3 regions of the Cohnella herbarum genome follow, and region 1 is predicted to be linked to each of the others. Evidence: predicted binding sites of a transcription regulator. Region 1 holds the regulator's gene; each other region holds the start of a gene.
What was found. Region 1 encodes LexA, which represses DNA repair genes until DNA is damaged. Its sites were predicted from a motif close to CGAACATATGTTCG; they were not measured.
Positions count from the first base shown of each region.

Region 1 (5,596 bases):
TCCTAGTCTTCCGATCAACCTGAAGGAAGCGTTGGCCGAACTGCTGCGCGATGACATCATTTGCGAAGCGTTAGGCGATCACGCTCTAAGCCATTTCTACGAGCTGAAAGAAATCGAGTGGGATATGTACCGTACGCAAGTCCACCAGTGGGAACGCGATCAGTACTTGACGATGTATTAAGCTGAGAGTTACAGATAAACGGCATTGTATTCGCTTAAACGGCGTATACAGTGCCGTTTTTTTCGGTTGTTCATGTTTGACTAATCGAAAAATGGATTACATAATAAGTGATTGAGGAAAGGGGGAGGTACTATGGATTTAACGCAGTTATACCGAAAACCTTTTGTTCTGTTCTCGATCATTTTACTGATTAAGAGTCAACTCGCTTGGATGGTCGTGTTCGAGAGCGGTCCGTCTTGGGCTACGATAGCAACGGAACTCCCGTTTATGTGGCTTGTCTTTTGTATGATCGAATGGTTCGCGACCAAAAGAAAGCTAGCAATCTATGTTTTAGTTAATCTACTGCTGACACTATTATTTTTCTCGGTCATCATGTATTACAAATATTATGGCGTTATAGCCACTTATCATGCATTGGAACAAGTGAATCAAGTTACTGCGGTTAGCAATAGCGTGATTTCGCTGTTGGACCCGCAATATTTGCTTATTTTTACCGACGTGCTCGTACTGGCGTATGTATTGTTTCGTCGCAAGGCGGCTAAAGTATGGAAAAGCAGCACGGCCGTACGGAGCAACCGCAAAGTATATTTGGCGTTGTTCGTGATTTCTCTCGCCGTATGTTTGTTTAACGTTGTCCCTAACCGGGCAAGCATGAACGAAATCAAGAAAGCCGAAGTCATGGGCATACTGAATTACGAGGCTTATACGCTCATCGGCGACAAAGAACCGGAACCGCTGGAACAAGAAGAGATCAACCAACTATCGATCAATCGGTTAAAAGGGGTCACTTCCGTTGAGGGAGCGAATGGGGTTAAAGCGTACGAAGGGTTGGCGAATGGACGTAACGTCATCGTCATTCAGTTGGAGTCGTTCCAGAACTTTCTGGTCGGGTTAAAGTTGGACGGGCAGGAAGTTACGCCGGTTCTCAATCGACTGGCTAAAGAAAACATGTACTTCTCGAAATTTTATCAGCAAGTCGGTCAAGGAAACACCTCGGATGCGGAGTATGTCGTCAATACGTCGACTTACATTCCCCCGAGCGGAGCGGCTACGATGAAGTACGTAGACAGACAATTGCCGAGTCTTCCGAAGTTATTGAAAGACCAAGGATACGACACCGCGACTTTCCATACGAACGTGGTCGAGTTCTGGAATCGGGGAGAGTTGTACAAAGCGTTAGGCTTTGACAGGTATTACGACAAAAGTTTCTTCGGTACGGAAGACTCCGTGTTCTTCGGGTCATCGGACGAGGTGTTATACGAGAAAACGGCGGCCGAGCTGGACAAAATGTCTCAGTCGGGCAATCCGTTCTACGCTCACGTGATTTCGATGACGGCGCATCACCCGTTTACGACGCCGGAGGAAAAAGATCGAATCGAACTCCCGGAGCGATATGAAGGAACGTTCGTAGGCGATTACATCCGTTCGCAAAGCTATGCGGACTATGCTCTGGGTCAATTCATTGATGAACTGAAAGCATCGGGAATATGGGACAACAGCTTGATCGTCGTATATGGAGATCATCTTGGATTGCCGATGTATTCGTTGGATGATGACGATAAGGAACTGATGGAAGAAATATACGGACACCCATACGGCTATACGGATATGATTAATATCCCGTTAGTGATCGCGGCGCCCGGCAAAACTCAGCCTGTCGAATTTACGCAAACGGGCGGACAGGTGGACGTTCTTCCGACCATCGCGAATTTGTTAGGGGTTTCCTTGGAGAATCAAATCCATTTCGGTCAAGATTTACTGAATAACAGGGTTAACTTATTGCCTGAACGTTATTATCTGCCATCGGGCTCGGTAATAAACGGGGAAGTCCTTTTCATCCCGGGAATCGCTTACGACGACGGAACGACCTATTCGTTAAATCCGAATTCGGGAACGGGAGGCAAACTGTCGGAGAAAGAGTATAACACGGCGTTAGATCTTCTTCATATGTCGGATAGTTACGTTATTCAACTTCCCGCGCTGGAGAACGCTGATGAAGAACCGGCAAAGTAGGCGCGCGATAGTAATAAAACAAGAGTTGCATGGAGGTCGGAATTCCGGCCAACCCTGCAGCTCTTGTTCGTTGTGCCCTTATTAATCTTACGTTTACATGAAGGAGCGAATTAATCCGATTACCTTGCCCAGGATGCTGACGTTCGTTAGACGTAACGGCTGCATGCTGGAATTCTCCGGTTGGAGACGGATATGATCCCGTTCTTTGTAGAAGGTCTTGACCGTAGCCTCGTTCTCGTCCGTCATCGCCACGACGATATCTCCGTTCATCGCCGTCGGTTGTTGACGCACGATAACGTAATCGCCGTTATGGATACCGGCTTCGATCATACTGTCTCCCATTACGGAGAGCATGAATACGGGCTGATCGCCGACCATGGTCACGGGCAACGGATAATATTCTTCGATGTTCTCCGTGGCCGTGATCGGAACGCCCGCCGTTACTTTACCAAGGAGGGGAATCTGGCGAACGGACGAAGAAATTCCGTACACCGAGTCGTCCTCGTCCCCGAGAATCTCGATTGCCCGAGGTTTAGTGGGGTCGCGCCTAATCAAGCCTTTCTTCTCCAAGCGATCCAAATGACCGTGGACGGTGGAACTGGAAGCGAGCCCTACGGCTTCTCCGATCTCGCGAACGGAAGGGGGATACCCTTTCTCCCTGACTTCATTCTTGATGAATTCGAGTATGGAATTCTGGCGATTGGACATCTTGGACACGCCGAGCCCTCCCTATGTATTAGATCATGATGACAAATTATAACACAGAACCCGAGTTCGCACAAACATTCGTTCCTCAGAACAAATGTTCCAAAAATTGTTTGACATGAACATACGTTCGTGTTACGATAACACCAGAACAAATGTTTGGGGTGAAGATTATGGTGCATTCATGGGTTGCAGTCGGATCATCATCGGTTTCGGCAATACATAAACCTGCTCCTTATTCGTCGGGGCGTTCTGTTAGATCGCGTGCTGCTTCTATTCGTAGCTGGAAGTTCGCGAGGTCATTGTTTTTCTTACTCGCTTTTCTGATTCTTTTTAGCGGCTTTACGCTTATCCATACATCCGCTTCCTCTAATGAAGTTAAGCCTGCAACAGCGGAGGAGATTGTTGTCTCCGTGGACAGCGGGGACACGCTTTGGCATATTGCGAAGCTTCATATGAAGGATTCCTTAGATACCCGTCAAGCCGTACATGATATCACTCAGAGGAATCGATTGACTTCCTCGGAAGTGAAGGTCGGTCAAGCACTGATTATTCCAGCGGATATTCTACCTTAGGCTTTAGCCTTTATTTTACATCACTTCCAGACCGGGCATTTTCGGTCTTTTTTTGTCGTTCTGCTCTTCTTGACAATCTATCGGCGAAAGTGGCAAAGTAGAGTAGGTGATGAAAGGGGTGTGTAAGGACTATGGAAATGGACAAAATTATTAACAGAATTAACGAACTCTCACGTAAAAATAAAACCGAGGGCTTAAATGAGAGCGAGCTTGCAGAACGCGATCAACTCCGTCGGCAATATATTTCAATATTTAAGCAAAATTTCCGTCAAGAGCTTGATCGCATCGAAATCGTTGACGAGTCGAGCGAACCTACAATTAAGCATTAATAAGGAGGAAGTTTATGTCCCGCTCATGGGAACGGATGGTAGAGAAAAATTCTAAAGTCATCAACAAGCGTCGCAGAAAAGAAGGCAAGAAGGGGATCGGCGCCAAAACTCCTCAAATCGACAGATTTCAAGGACGGAACTATATCGTTCCGATCTTGTTGTTGATGCTGATTATCGTTTATATTACGCTGGCGCAGCCTTGGTCGGATAATTTCATGCAAGATCCGACGCTGTTCTGGGTGACGGTCAGCTGTTACATCGTTCTTGGTATTTTCTATTATTTTCGCCGTCCGTATTTGGCAGTATCGCGCGATACGCTGGAGACCCGTAAATTTACCGGCTACAAAACCTTGCGTCCTACGGAAATCCGCAAAATCACGATTCAGCCGGGTTATGTCATCGTGGAATCCGTTAAAGGCGCGAATTGGGTGTTTTCCCGGTTAATGAACCGTTATCCGATCGATAAAATGGCCGATAGATTAAAGACGTTCACGGATCTTCATCATATTGATTGGGAAGTAAAAGCAAAGTGAGGAGAAAGCTCAATGTCGGTTAAGGCGGTTATGTTCGATTTAGACGATACATTGCTATGGGATGACCGTAGCGTTAGCGAAGCTTTTAAGCATACTTGCCGGTTGGCCGCGGAAGAGGCAGGCGTTAATGAAGACGAGCTTGAAGCATCCGTTCGCCGTGAAGCAAGAGCGATCTACGAAACGTATGAAACTTACGGTTTTACGCAAATGATCGGGATTAACCCTTTCGAGGCGCTATGGGGGAAATTCGAGCGAGGCGAGCATCCGATGTTCCGCAAGCTGGAGCAATTGGCTCCGGAATACCGCGTTCAGGCTTGGACGAGAGGGCTGGCGGCGCTCGGCGTTGACCATCCCGAGCTTGGCAGCCGGTTGGCGGCAAACTTTTTCTCGCAAAGACGCCAACTGAAATACGTATACGAAGAAACGTTCTCCGTGTTAGACGAACTTAAAGGCAAATATAAATTGCTGCTTCTGACGAACGGATCACCGGACCTTCAACAGGAAAAGTTGGACGGCATGCCCGATCTTATTCCTTACTTCGATTCCATCGTGATTTCCGGAAATTTCGGCGAAGGCAAGCCATCTTCCAAGCTTTTCGCGCACGCGATGGAGCAAATCGGCATCCAGGCAGACGAAGGCATTATGGTTGGAGACAAGTTGACGACCGATATTCTAGGCGCTAACCGTATTGGCATGACGTCCGTTTGGATTAATCGCCATGACGCCGTACGTAATGACGAAATCATTCCGACGTATGAGATTAAGAGTCTTACCGAGCTTCATGAGCTGTTGAATACGTTAAATAGGCAAGCGTAAAGAAAAAAGCGTCCCAACGGGGCGCTTTTCCATATCTGATAGGAGCGTATGATTATTACTTAACGAATGATGGGTCTTCGAACGGATCCGCTACCCAGCCTGCCGGCTCGATGAAGAGGCGAACCGCGACAATCGCTTTATTATCCATCAACGTGAAGAAGTGTGGTTGGCCTTCCGGTACGGAGATGACGTCCCCGACCGTTAACTCGACGTCGAAGTAACCCGTTTGTTCATCGCCTTTAATAATGAAGATTCCGCGACCGGCGGTAATGGCGCGTACTTCGTCCTCGGTATGGGTGTGGACTTGCTCGAATTTTTTCAGAATTTCCGGCAGGTTCGGCGTCGCCTCCGAAAGGGCAACGATATCCCAAACCTTGTAGCCGCGCCTTCCGGCAATTTCACGAATCTCTTCGTCGTAAGCGGCAAGAATCGCGCTCTTATCTT
Region 1 is NZ_CP051680.1:1,089,756-1,095,351, forward strand. Features, by position in the region: gene glnA (type I glutamate--ammonia ligase) at 1-181, shown strand, start outside; gene HH215_RS04575 (LTA synthase family protein) at 314-2,194, shown strand; gene lexA (transcriptional repressor LexA) at 2,288-2,911, opposite strand; gene HH215_RS04585 (LysM peptidoglycan-binding domain-containing protein) at 3,313-3,474, shown strand; gene HH215_RS04590 (DUF896 domain-containing protein) at 3,606-3,803, shown strand; gene HH215_RS04595 (hypothetical protein) at 3,818-4,336, shown strand; gene HH215_RS04600 (HAD family hydrolase) at 4,349-5,152, shown strand; gene mtnD (acireductone dioxygenase) at 5,208-5,596, opposite strand, start outside.

Region 2 (5,596 bases), 2.9 Mb from region 1:
TGCCTAGCGCATACAGGTCGCTACGTTGATCGGGAGCACGATTAATTCTGCCCGTTTGTTCGGGAGAGAGATAAGCGTAGTCCAATGTTCGATTGTTCGAAAGCTCAGCTAATCTCAGATCCGCTTGGAAGCAAACACCCGCAGGATTCAAATCCCCAATGACCGTCTCCCGCTTATGGATCGAATGTACCATTTTCGTTAGAGCTACTGCTATATGTAAAAAAGACGAAAGTTCCATGGGCGATTTGTTCAACAAGTCCTGTAGCCTAATTTTCTCTGTTTGTGAGATGTTAACCCATCCTTCGTGAGCCGCTTATATCTGCTCTTTCAGTTCTCTTCTTATTCTACCATTAATTTTCAAAGAGTTGACTACGGGTCACGCCGACTAAATGACAAGTTGGAATCTATTTTATTCAGGATTGATCTAACGAGATTTCAAAAAGCCTCCGACCCCGATAGCTTATTGGGGTTGGAGGCTTCTTACCGTATTTTCTATTCCCGCTCAAGTTCAAGCTCGCCCGTCACGGCATTCTTCAAGACGATCCGGGCTTCGTAAGTTTCTTCGCCGTCTTTGCCGCCGAATTTCAGCTTAGCCGTCTTGCCCTTCTCGATGAGCGCTTTGACCATCGTATCGGTTAACGTACGATCGAAGCTTTCTTTCCAGATGACGAAGCCGCAGCCCGTCTTGTAGTTGCTGCATCCGTAGCCTTTGCGCCCCATGAAAATATGGCCGCCGCAGCCGGGACTCGGGCAAATGCCGATCGTGCTCGGTTGTGCGGCGGACGCGGTAGACGAAGCTGACGAAGCAGATGAGCTCGTAGCTTTAGCTGCTCCAGCGCCGGAACTTCCTGCTTTCGCCGAACCCGAGTTGCTCCTCGTTTTCTTCGGAGCCGCTTCCCCGTCCGCCGCCTTCTTGCCTCGCGGAGCCTTGGCTGGAGGCTCCGGCCGCGCAAAAGCATTTTTAGCCGCCGGTCGCTGAACGTTAACCTTGTCAATAATTTGCCACGTGAACTTCTTCACGTTGCCCATGAAAGCGTCCGCCGAGGCTTGTCCGCGGGAAATCTCCGTGAGCCGCCGCTCCCATTGCCCGGTCATCTCCGGCGAAGTAAGCAGCTCGATTCCGGCTCCGCGAATGAGCTCGATGGCAGTACGCCCCTTCGGCGTAATGACGATCTTCTTCCCTTGCATGTCGATATACCCGACCTGCTTCAGCCGTTCGATCGTCGCCGCACGCGTAGCCGGAGTGCCCAGCCCGGAATCCTTCATCGCGTCGCGAAGCTCTTCGTCCTCGATCTGTTTGCCCGCGCTCTCCATGGCCTTCAGCAGCGTGCCTTCGGTGTAATGCTTCGGAGGCTGCGTTTCCTTCTCCTTCACCTCGACTTCGGCGCAGACGACCGGTTGCTGTGGATCGATCTCGAACGGAGCATCCGTCTCCTGTTCCTCGTCTTCCGCGGAACCCGCTCCGTCTTCCTTGTCTTTGCCTTTGTCTTTGCTGGCGGATTTCGGCGCGGCGTCGGCGCCGTAAATCACTTTCCATCCCAACGACAGTAATTGTTTAACCGTAGTCTTGAAGTTCTCCTTCTCTACATCGGTCATCACAGTGTGTACTTTATATTCGGCCGCAGGATAGAAATGGGACAAGAATCGTTTTACGATCAGATCATACAGCTTACGCTCGTCCGGACTGAGTCCTTGCGGTTTTTTCATCGTCGGCATGATCGCGTGATGATCTTCGACCTTAGTCGGATTGCACACGTTTTTGTTGCCCGTATGCACGAGCCTCTTATTCGCACCCTGTACGAAATCCCCATAGTCCGGCGAGCTTCGCATCGCATCCAGTATTTTGTGCATTTCCGGTATGTTCTGCTCGTTCACGTAGTTGGAGTTCGTACGCGGGTAAGAGATCACTTTATGTTTCTCATACAGAGCCTGCGCCACGTCTAACGTCTTCTTGGCCGAGAAACTGAATTTCCCATTCGCCTCCCGTTGAAGCAGAGTCAGATCGTACAGCTTCCAAGGATACTCTTTCGTATCCTTCACCTCGTAGCTGGCGATCGTCCCCGTCTTCCCTCTCACCTTAGCGGCGATCGCTTCGGCTTTGTCGGGATCTGTAAGCCGTTCTCCCTGCCAGATTCCTCTATAGTTAGTCGCCTGTTGCGAGAACAATCCCGTAATGTCGTAAAATTTCAAGGAATCGAACGCTTCGATCTGCTTCTGCCGATCATAGATCAACGCAAGCACCGGCGTCTGCACCCGACCGACGGACAGCAGCTCGTTATGCTTGGTCGTGAACGCGCGCGACCCGTTCATGCCAATAAGCCAATCCGCTTCGCTCCTCGCTCGGGCCGCCTGAGTCAGGTTGTCGTATTCCGTATTGTCCTTCAATTGATCGAAGCCTTTGCGAATCGTCTCCGCCGTAAGGTCGGAAATCCATAACCGCTTGACCGGCTGCCGCAAATGCAAATGCCTCACGATCAGCGAGAAAATATGCTGCCCCTCCCGCCCGGCATCGCAAGCGTTAACGAGCGCATCGCTCCGCGCCGCAAGGTCTTCGATCACCTGCAGCTGATCCTTCGTCCTCGGGTTCGGAAGCAGCTTAAACGCATCGGGAATAATCGGCAGATCGCCGAATCTCCACTTTTTATATTTGTCGTCGTACAAATCGGGCTCGGCTAGTCCGATAAGATGGCCGATCGCCCATGTAATGATGTAGTTTTCGCCCTCCAAGTACGAGCGCTTATTCTGTGCCTTCGGTTCAATGACGGCGGCAATGTTGCGGCCCATATCCGGTTTTTCCGCTATGACCAACGTCTTCAACAAGTGTCGTTCCTCTCCGATAAGAAATCATTTTTCGCTAAATCGATCAACCATTCGTTCTTTATTATACTACACTCCTCGATCGGAGAGGCAACAAAAGCCGAATAGAGGAGAGATTACGCCGGCTGTCGGCATGAGGGGTCATAGCGGAAATCTCTGCCGTTATTCAACTGGGGAGAGAGGTTTGGGGAGCCGGTAACGGAACGGATTTCCGCTATTTTGTCATCCCTACCACCGTTCGAGCAATTGGCGGGGAAATAGCGGAAATTCGTGCCGCTATACGTCGCGAGAGTGAGGTGTGGAGAGGAATAACGGAACGCTGAGCCTTTATACGACAACAATAACGTCAGCATCGAAGGATGGTAGATCGCGATCAGCAACAGGAGAATTAGATCGACCTTAGCGGGGGAAGCGGACGATAAAAGTCGATCCTTTACCCACTTCGCTGCGGACTTCGATCGTTCCTTGATGAAGCGCGATGATTTTACTGACGATGGATAACCCCAGACCGCTGCCCGAAGAGGATCTGCTTCTTACTTTGTCGGCCTTATGAAACCTTTCGAAAATAAGCTTAAGCTCCGATTCGGGTATGCCGATCCCGGAATCGCGGATTTCGACGACGATGCCATCCGCACCGTCGTCTCTGATCTCAACGCTGACCGTACCTCCGATCGGCGTAAAATAAATGCCGTTGGAGATCAGGTTGAGCCATACCTCGTAGAGCAGATGGGCATCCGCGGCAATCGATATTTCAGGCAATTCCAATTCGAGGTTCAGCCGCTTCTCCGACCATTGCCACTCCAGCATAATGATGATCTCGCGGATTTGTTCATCCAGGCGAAAGGTTGTCATTTGCAAGCGCTGGTCTTCCTTATCCAAAGCGGCGAGTTTAAGCAATTGTTTACTTAGAGAAGAAAGCCGCTTGCTCTCCTGCTCAATGATCGTCAAATAACGCTCGGATTGCTTGGCGTTCACCTGCTTGTCCAGCACGGCGCGGGCGAAACCCTGAATAGACGTCAGCGGCGTCTGAAATTCGTGCGAGACGTTCGCCACGAATTCTTGCCTCATCCGATCAAGCTGCCGGATCGATTCCGCCATTCGCGCGAAATGCTCCGCCAAATCCCCGAATTCGTCTTTCCGGTTACGGGACTTCTCCAATCCGACGTTGAAATCCCCTTTGCCGATCTGCTGAGTTGCCTTCTTCAGCACTTGCAGCGGCTTGACGATGAACCGGGTCAGAATGACGATCATGACGAGGCTAACGAGAAAAGTAAAACCGAGCAGAACGGCGACGATAATGCGAATTTCGCCGATCTGCTGCTCCAGATTAGGGCGAATGAAGAGAGCGTTCGATCCATCCTTCGTCGGCAGAGGAATTCCGACGGTGTTGCGAACGCTATTCTCGAATAAGGAAAAGATCTCTAAGCGATTGTTCTCTTCCTTCATGCCGTGGTAGATATCGCCGCTCAATACGGATTGAATTTCCTCATCGGTCAGCTTGCCGCGCTTAAACGCGCCTCCGAACATTTTCCCCCGCATGCTCTCGTCTACGGCGTAAATTTGAAAACCTAACGCGGCGATTCCCGTTAAATAAGTATCCAGATTCATTTCGGAATCTTGCCCGTATAACTCGCGGATACTTTGACCCATTTGCAGTATTTTATCCTCGTTGTTCGTCTTTGTTTTTTCCTGATAATACAGGCTCGTCAGCACGACTCCGATAATGCCGCTCACGAAAGCGACGGCCATGAACGTAAGGACGATACGAACATATAACGTCTTCATGGTTCTTCCCTCGCCTCGAGCTTGTATCCCAGTCCGCGAATCGTCGTAATGACGAAATCTCCCTGGCAGTCGGCGAACCTCTCTCGCAGCCGCTTGATATGGACGTCTACCGTTCGACTATCGCCATCGTAATCCGCTCCCCAGATCAATTGGATCAACTGTTCCCGGGTATAGATTCGCCCCGGCTGGCTAGCGAGCTGCGCCAGCAGTTCGAATTCGCGCAACGGGATCGTAATCGGCTCGTCGCCTAACCGGATCTCGTACCCTTTGCGATCAATGCTCACGTTGCCTAACCGGATCATTTCCGACGACACCATCCGATATCTTCGCAGCAACGCTTTGATACGGAATAGCAACTCCTTCGGCTCGAACGGCTTAACCATGTAATCATCCGTACCGGCCAAGTAACCTTGCTCCTTATCTTCAAGCTGTCCCTTCGCAGTCAGCATAATAACCGGAATATCGTAATGCTCCCGAATTTCGCGGCATAGCTCAAGCCCGTCTAATCCGGGCATCATCACGTCTACGATCGCCAAATGTACCTGCTCGCTCTCGCACAATCGAGAAGCTTGCGCGCCATCCTCGGCTTCGAGTACGACATACCCTTCTTTACTCAGTACTAGTTTAAGCAACTCTCTGATCGAAGGATCGTCATCCGCGACGACAATATGTATTCTCATGCCAGACCCTCCACCGCCGCAACGGCTTCCGTAAGATTTTGGCTTCAGTATATCATAGGATTCATTCCCCATGCCTCCGAGGGACCGCCCTCCTTTTCGAATTGCCCCTTTCAATGATGCATTTCCTCAAACTTCCTTTATTTGCGCTCAAAATCGTTGATTTGTGCAATTGTCCGCCAACAAATAATCGCTTATGTTGTAGAGGCGTGAAAGCGCTTTATACTCTCTTGCCATTCTGAAGGAGGAGTGCCGACTTAGCCCGCATCGGTTTACGAAGTATCCATTCCACGAGGAGGTAAATGAAACATGCAATC
Region 2 is NZ_CP051680.1:6,569,885-6,575,480, reverse strand. Features, by position in the region: gene HH215_RS27830 (AAA family ATPase) at 1-193, opposite strand, end outside; gene HH215_RS27825 (type IA DNA topoisomerase) at 493-2,817, opposite strand; gene HH215_RS27820 (sensor histidine kinase) at 3,217-4,602, opposite strand; gene HH215_RS27815 (response regulator transcription factor) at 4,599-5,282, opposite strand; gene HH215_RS27810 (galactose-binding domain-containing protein) at 5,589-5,596, shown strand, end outside.
Region 2: a site for LexA is predicted at 2,861-2,874, ahead of HH215_RS27825 (type IA DNA topoisomerase). Genes of this name have one in related genera too.

Region 3 (5,596 bases), 1.3 Mb from region 1:
CAACGAGGCGACCAGGGAGGAAAGCCTCACGTTCCAATCTTCCCGATCCCTTAACCAATCGTATACCGACCACCAGCCCGCGGAAATTCTTTCTCCCTGCCGCCAGCCGCGAAGTCTCGTCAACAAATGGGTCAAAGCCCTTCCCGGATGAGCCGCGTACTCCAACTGCTCCGCTTCCGTTTGCGTTTCCAGCGGCTCCGCGGCGACCGAGCGAATCGGAATGCCCGGAAACCGGCTCCTCAGCTTGCCGATCCACTCCGACGGAAGCAAACCTTGGCCTTCATCGTCTGCTTGCGGATAACTAACCCATAGATGCTGGGAAGCGGTCGTAAACGTCAAATAGGCCAAAAACGCCTCGTCCAATAGCCTTCTGCGCGCTCCCGGCGCTAGCGATAAACCCGTGACGGCTAATCTGTCGCGTTCCTCTTCCGCGAACAAGCCGTTCTCGGATATCCGCATCGGAAGCACCCCGTCGTTCGCGCCGAGCAAATAGACGATCCGAACGCGATCGGATCGGGTTCTCTCCGGGCTGCCGATCAAGACGCCGTCAAGCGACGGCGGAACCGCTCCCAGCTTTAATTCTTCTAAGCCTGAATCCACCATACCCGCGAACAATTGAATATCCGCGGAGTTATCCCCCATCAACTCTACCAATTGATCTAGCAGATTGATCATTCCATCCCATAACGGGCGATGAACGGCCATGCGACCCGGTTTCCCCGTCGCTCCGTCCTCTCTGCTCCATTGTTCCAACATGTCCGCCGCTCCGGTTTGCTCTAAAAACCCGTATAAGCTCTCGCACAGCTCTCTGATCGTTTTTGCGGACTTCATACCTTCTTCTAGCGCCAATAACGACTTCAGCAGCGCATCCCTTACGTCGAGCAATCCTCGCATCGCTTCCTCGGCATCCATAATGGATGTTTCATCCTCTAGATCTCCCCTGAACAACGGGAACCAGGCTTGTGCCGAATGCCAGCGCCAGCCGTCGATTCCCGCGGCCAGCGCGTAGTTCTCCAAGCGGTCGATTTCGTCCCGCGAGACGCGTCGGTCAGGCGTTCCCAGCAAATCCGTCTTGGCGCAGCGAAATACGGCTTCGGCTTTCCATCCGCCGGCGACGCATTCGAGCGCGGAACGCACGAATTCTACTAGAGGATGGTGGGATACGGATGCCTTGCCGTCCAAATAATACGGAATGCCATAGTCGCCGAATACGGTGGCTAATAAATCCGCGTAATCGTCCATTTTACGGACGAATAGAGCCATATCTCTCCACCGGTTCCCATTTTCTCTCACCCGATACAGCATGTCCCGGGCAACGGCTTCGGCTTCCGCCCTGCGGTTGGCCGCCGCGTAAAGATGTAACCCGCAGCCGGGATGCTCCGGCGCCAAGAACGCGGATTCTCCCGTCCACTTCTTGCGATTTCCCCAATTCCGTTCCAAGAAAGCAAGCATCGGGTTGTTCCGAAAACGCGGCGAGACTTCAGGATCAAGGACGACCGGCGGCTCCATATGCACGCCGGACGCCTGCGCCAGCTCGCACAATTGCGCCGACGTCTCCGCCGTAGGATGGAACAGATCAAGCTCGTCCGGCCTTTCTGTGGCGTGATAAGGCCGATCTAGGCACAGGTTAACGCTAACCTTATCCGCTTTTCGCAATAGAGCTTCGATAACCGCGTACTCGCTCGGCGTAAAGCCATGAAATCCGTCTAGCCAAATTTCCGCGCCATTGAGGAAAGTCGATCCCGCGGCGCCCCTCGCAAGCCAACCCAGCATGTCCTCTCCGTCCAACCAATGACCGACCAATTGTTGCTCCATGTCGGTATAGATCATTGACAGATCGTGAAGCTTGTCCGCTAGCAGAGCCGACTCTTTCGTCGCCGCTACCCGTTCGGCCGTCGCCGTCGCTTGCTTCGATAATTTATCGCTGCCGATTCCGTATCTTTTCATTTCCGTCAACAAGTCGTTGATTCGCGTAATTAAGCCCGATTCGGTTTTCCCTCCGCGAAACAATCTTAAGCTTTCCCTGCGGGCTTCCAGCACCTTATGTAAAAGCATCGCTTTACCGTTATCGTGTATCGGAACGACGGCTGAGCCGCCCGTTTCCTGCATCACCCGAAAGGCGAGCCTGCGGAAACTGAGTACTTGGGCCCGAAGAAACCCGGGTAATCCCGGCGTCGTCACCATCGCGTATTCCATCTGGAAAGTCGCTTGCTCCGGCACGAGCAATATTAGCGGAGTTCCCAACGGATCGCTCTGCAGCTTACTCCGTATCTCATTCAATATCAGCTGCGTCTTTCCGCTACCCGAACGACCCGTTATTAGCCGAAGCGACATGCGTCAACCCTCCAAATCAATTCCGATATCCTGATCAAATCTAGATGCCGCTTATTGCGTGACATTCGCGACAACCTTCTTCGACCATTGTACCATAGGCACCCTAAAGGCGCACAGGCGTTCGCGAAATTGTCATTTACCGCCGACAATCCGACCGCATAAGAAAAACGCCGGATTTCCCCGGCGTTCGAATCGTTTTCGCTGCTTGATTATGAGATATTCATATACCACTTCGTGCCGTCCTCGTATTTGAAAATCGCGGCATCCGACCACAACTCGATATAACTGACTTTTTTCCAACGGCGGCGGAACTCCAGGTCGTCCGCCATAGCTCTCATTCGATTGTTAAACCGACTGCGGCTACTCAGGGCTTTAGCCCTATTTTCCAATGGCACCGCGCGTTTGCCGAACAAAATCACTTCATGCACCATGATGCTACCTCCCGTTTCCTTGCCTATAGATTAAACATAATCCAGAGGCGTTAGAAATGTTCCCTAAACGGGATGAAAACATCCTTCGATTTGCTAACAATTTCTTAACAAATTGTCCGCGCCTTGAAATTACAGCTCTTTGCGGCTTCGCACCTCGAATATTCCGAATTTCAAATAGTGTCCTTCTTCAACGCCGGCAAGCTGAGGATGATCCTTGCCCGCGCCGCGCCATTCGATCCGGCGAATGATCTTGCCCGCGTCTTTGGCCGCGTCCTGGATCGTTTCCAGGAACAGCTCCGGCCTCACATGATATGAACAGCTAGCCGTCACCAGATAGCCCCCTTCGTTAAGCAGCTTCATCGCTTGAAGGTTAATGTCCTTATATCCGCGGCAAGCTCCTTCGACTGCCCGTTTCGTCTTGGCGAAGGCCGGAGGATCGAGAATGATGACGTCCCAAGTCCTTCCTTCGGATGCAAGAGGCTTGGAAGTATCCACTTTTACGCCTGCTGCCTTGGCGTTCGCTCTCGTTTGACGCTCGTCCCGTCCTGCTACTTGTTGTCGTAAATACTCGAAAGCGTCCGCGGCCACGAATTCCACGCGATCCGAGAACCCGTTAATTTCTACGTTATGCCGAGCGGTTTGCAGCGCGTGCTCGGAAATGTCGAGGCAGGTGACTTTCTTGGCTCCGTAGTCGCAGGCATGCAGCGTAAAACTTCCCGTATGGGCGAAACATTCCAGTACGGTAGCCCCATCCCAATAAGGGAACGTGACGACGCTCCCCTTCTCGTTTATCGGAACCGTCCGAAGGCCTCCATTCTCCGTTACTTGCTCCACCAATTTAATACCACTCCGAGCGCCCCAACCTTTCACCAAAGGCTTAATCGAAGCCCGGTTCTCTCGCTGATCGAAAAAATAGCCCGTTTTCTGGCCGCCCTCGATATCGACCTGAACTTTTAACCCGTTTTCTAAGATTTCCACGAGTCTCGGGCATTCCCCGTACAAGACGCCGGTTGTTTCTTCTAGACCCTCTAACGTGCGAACGCCTACGTCGCTTCTCTCGTAAATGCCGCGAGGCGCGAACACATCGACCAATGCCGGAAGCCAAGCTTCTTTCGCGACGTCCATGCCCAGCGTAAGCACTTGAACAACCAGAACGTCGTTAAACCGATCGACGACTAGCCCCGGCAGAAAGTCGGCTTCCCCGTAAACAAGGCGACAAGAAGTTTCTTCGCCAAGAAAACGATAACGATGATCCTTCGCGCGCTCGAAACGTTTTCGGAAGAAATCTTCGTCCATCGCTTCCAACGGCCCGTAAGCTACGATACGAACCGTGATCTGCGAAGCCGGGTTCCAATAGCCGGTGCCAAGCAATTGTCCGCGATGATCCTTCACCTCGACTAATTGACCCGGCTTCGCTTCGCCTTCCATCTTGGCTATCTCGTTCGCATAAATCCAAGGATGTCCTTCCTCAAGACGCTGACGTCTCCCTTTATTTAACCATACTGCGGCTTGACTGCTCATTAACCTTCCACTCCTTATCGATTCCATATCCGATCATAAACTTGTCCTGTTTTCGCATAGTGTTAAATGGGGGTGCGAATATGATTGCCAGCTTCATAATCCCGTCTTTACTCGGGTTCGCGTTATTACTGTCCGGTATGAAGGTCATGGAAACCTCGTTGCAACGTTGGGCGGGACGCAAGCTGACTACCTGGGTGTCCCGTTCGACTTCGACGCCGCTCCGAGGTTTTGCCGTCGGAACCGCCGCCTCCGCTCTGCTCCAGAGCAGCACGGCCGTAACCGTCCTAACGATCGGCTTCGTGAACGCGGGCTGGCTCTCCCTCTCCCGAAGCTTCGGCATTATCCTCGGAACCAACGTAGGAACTTGTCTCACGACGGAGCTGATGAGCTTGGAGCTTCATCGTTTCGGAATGGCTATTCTTGCCATAAGCGCTGCCGGTTGGCTTGCGACTTATATGATGAACGAAATGAGAAGTCCGGATTCCGATCCCCGAATCGGAATGGCGTTGCGTTATGTATCCGTCGCTTTGGGAGGCTTCGGGTTGCTTCTCCTCGGCTTTAAACTGCTCCAAGGGATGGGACCGGCCCTGCGGACCAACGGCATGTTCGAGACATTGATGCAACATACGAACGAGAACTTAATCTGGGGCGTCCTAGGCGGTGCGGCGCTTACCGCTCTCGTCCATTCCAGCGCCGCGGTCATCGCCATGTGCATGGGTCTGGCTGCCACTGGAGCGATCTCGCCCGAAGCCGGGATAGCGATCGTCCTTGGCGCCAACATCGGTACATGCTTTACCGGGTTGGTCGCCTCTCTCGGCGGAGGAAAAGGAGGCCGCTTCGTCGCGCTCTCCCAGCTTGCCCTTAACGCGGGTGGAGCGCTGCTCTTCTATCCGTTGATCGGCGCGCTCCATTCGGCAGCAGCCTTCCTCGCCCCCGGCGATCCGTCCGCACAAATCGCCCACGCCCAGACGATTTTTAACGTGTTATGCTCTTTGATCGCCCTTCCGATCGCTTACATGCCCTTCTGGCGTTCTTCCGATCCCGATTCCGCCTAGCTTAGAGTAGCTTCGATAATCCGTGAACGATCGCTTTGCCGGAGCTGCTCCCGATCCGATTAGCTCCGGCGGCCAATAATTCGATCGCCGATTGCGCGTTCCGGATACCTCCCGATGCTTTTATCCCCATTTCAATCGATACCGCCGACCTGATCAGCGCGATATCGGATACCGATGCCCCCCTGCCCCCGAAGCCGGTAGAAGTCTGGACGTAATCCGCGCCCGCCGCTTCCGCGATCTTGGCGCCGGCGGTTA
Region 3 is NZ_CP051680.1:2,436,774-2,442,369, forward strand. Features, by position in the region: gene addB (helicase-exonuclease AddAB subunit AddB) at 1-2,334, opposite strand, end outside; gene HH215_RS11030 (hypothetical protein) at 2,544-2,765, opposite strand; gene HH215_RS11035 (class I SAM-dependent rRNA methyltransferase) at 2,895-4,286, opposite strand; gene HH215_RS11040 (Na/Pi cotransporter family protein) at 4,367-5,341, shown strand; gene deoC (deoxyribose-phosphate aldolase) at 5,343-5,596, opposite strand, start outside.
Region 3: a site for LexA is predicted at 2,445-2,458, ahead of addB (helicase-exonuclease AddAB subunit AddB). Genes of this name have one in related genera too.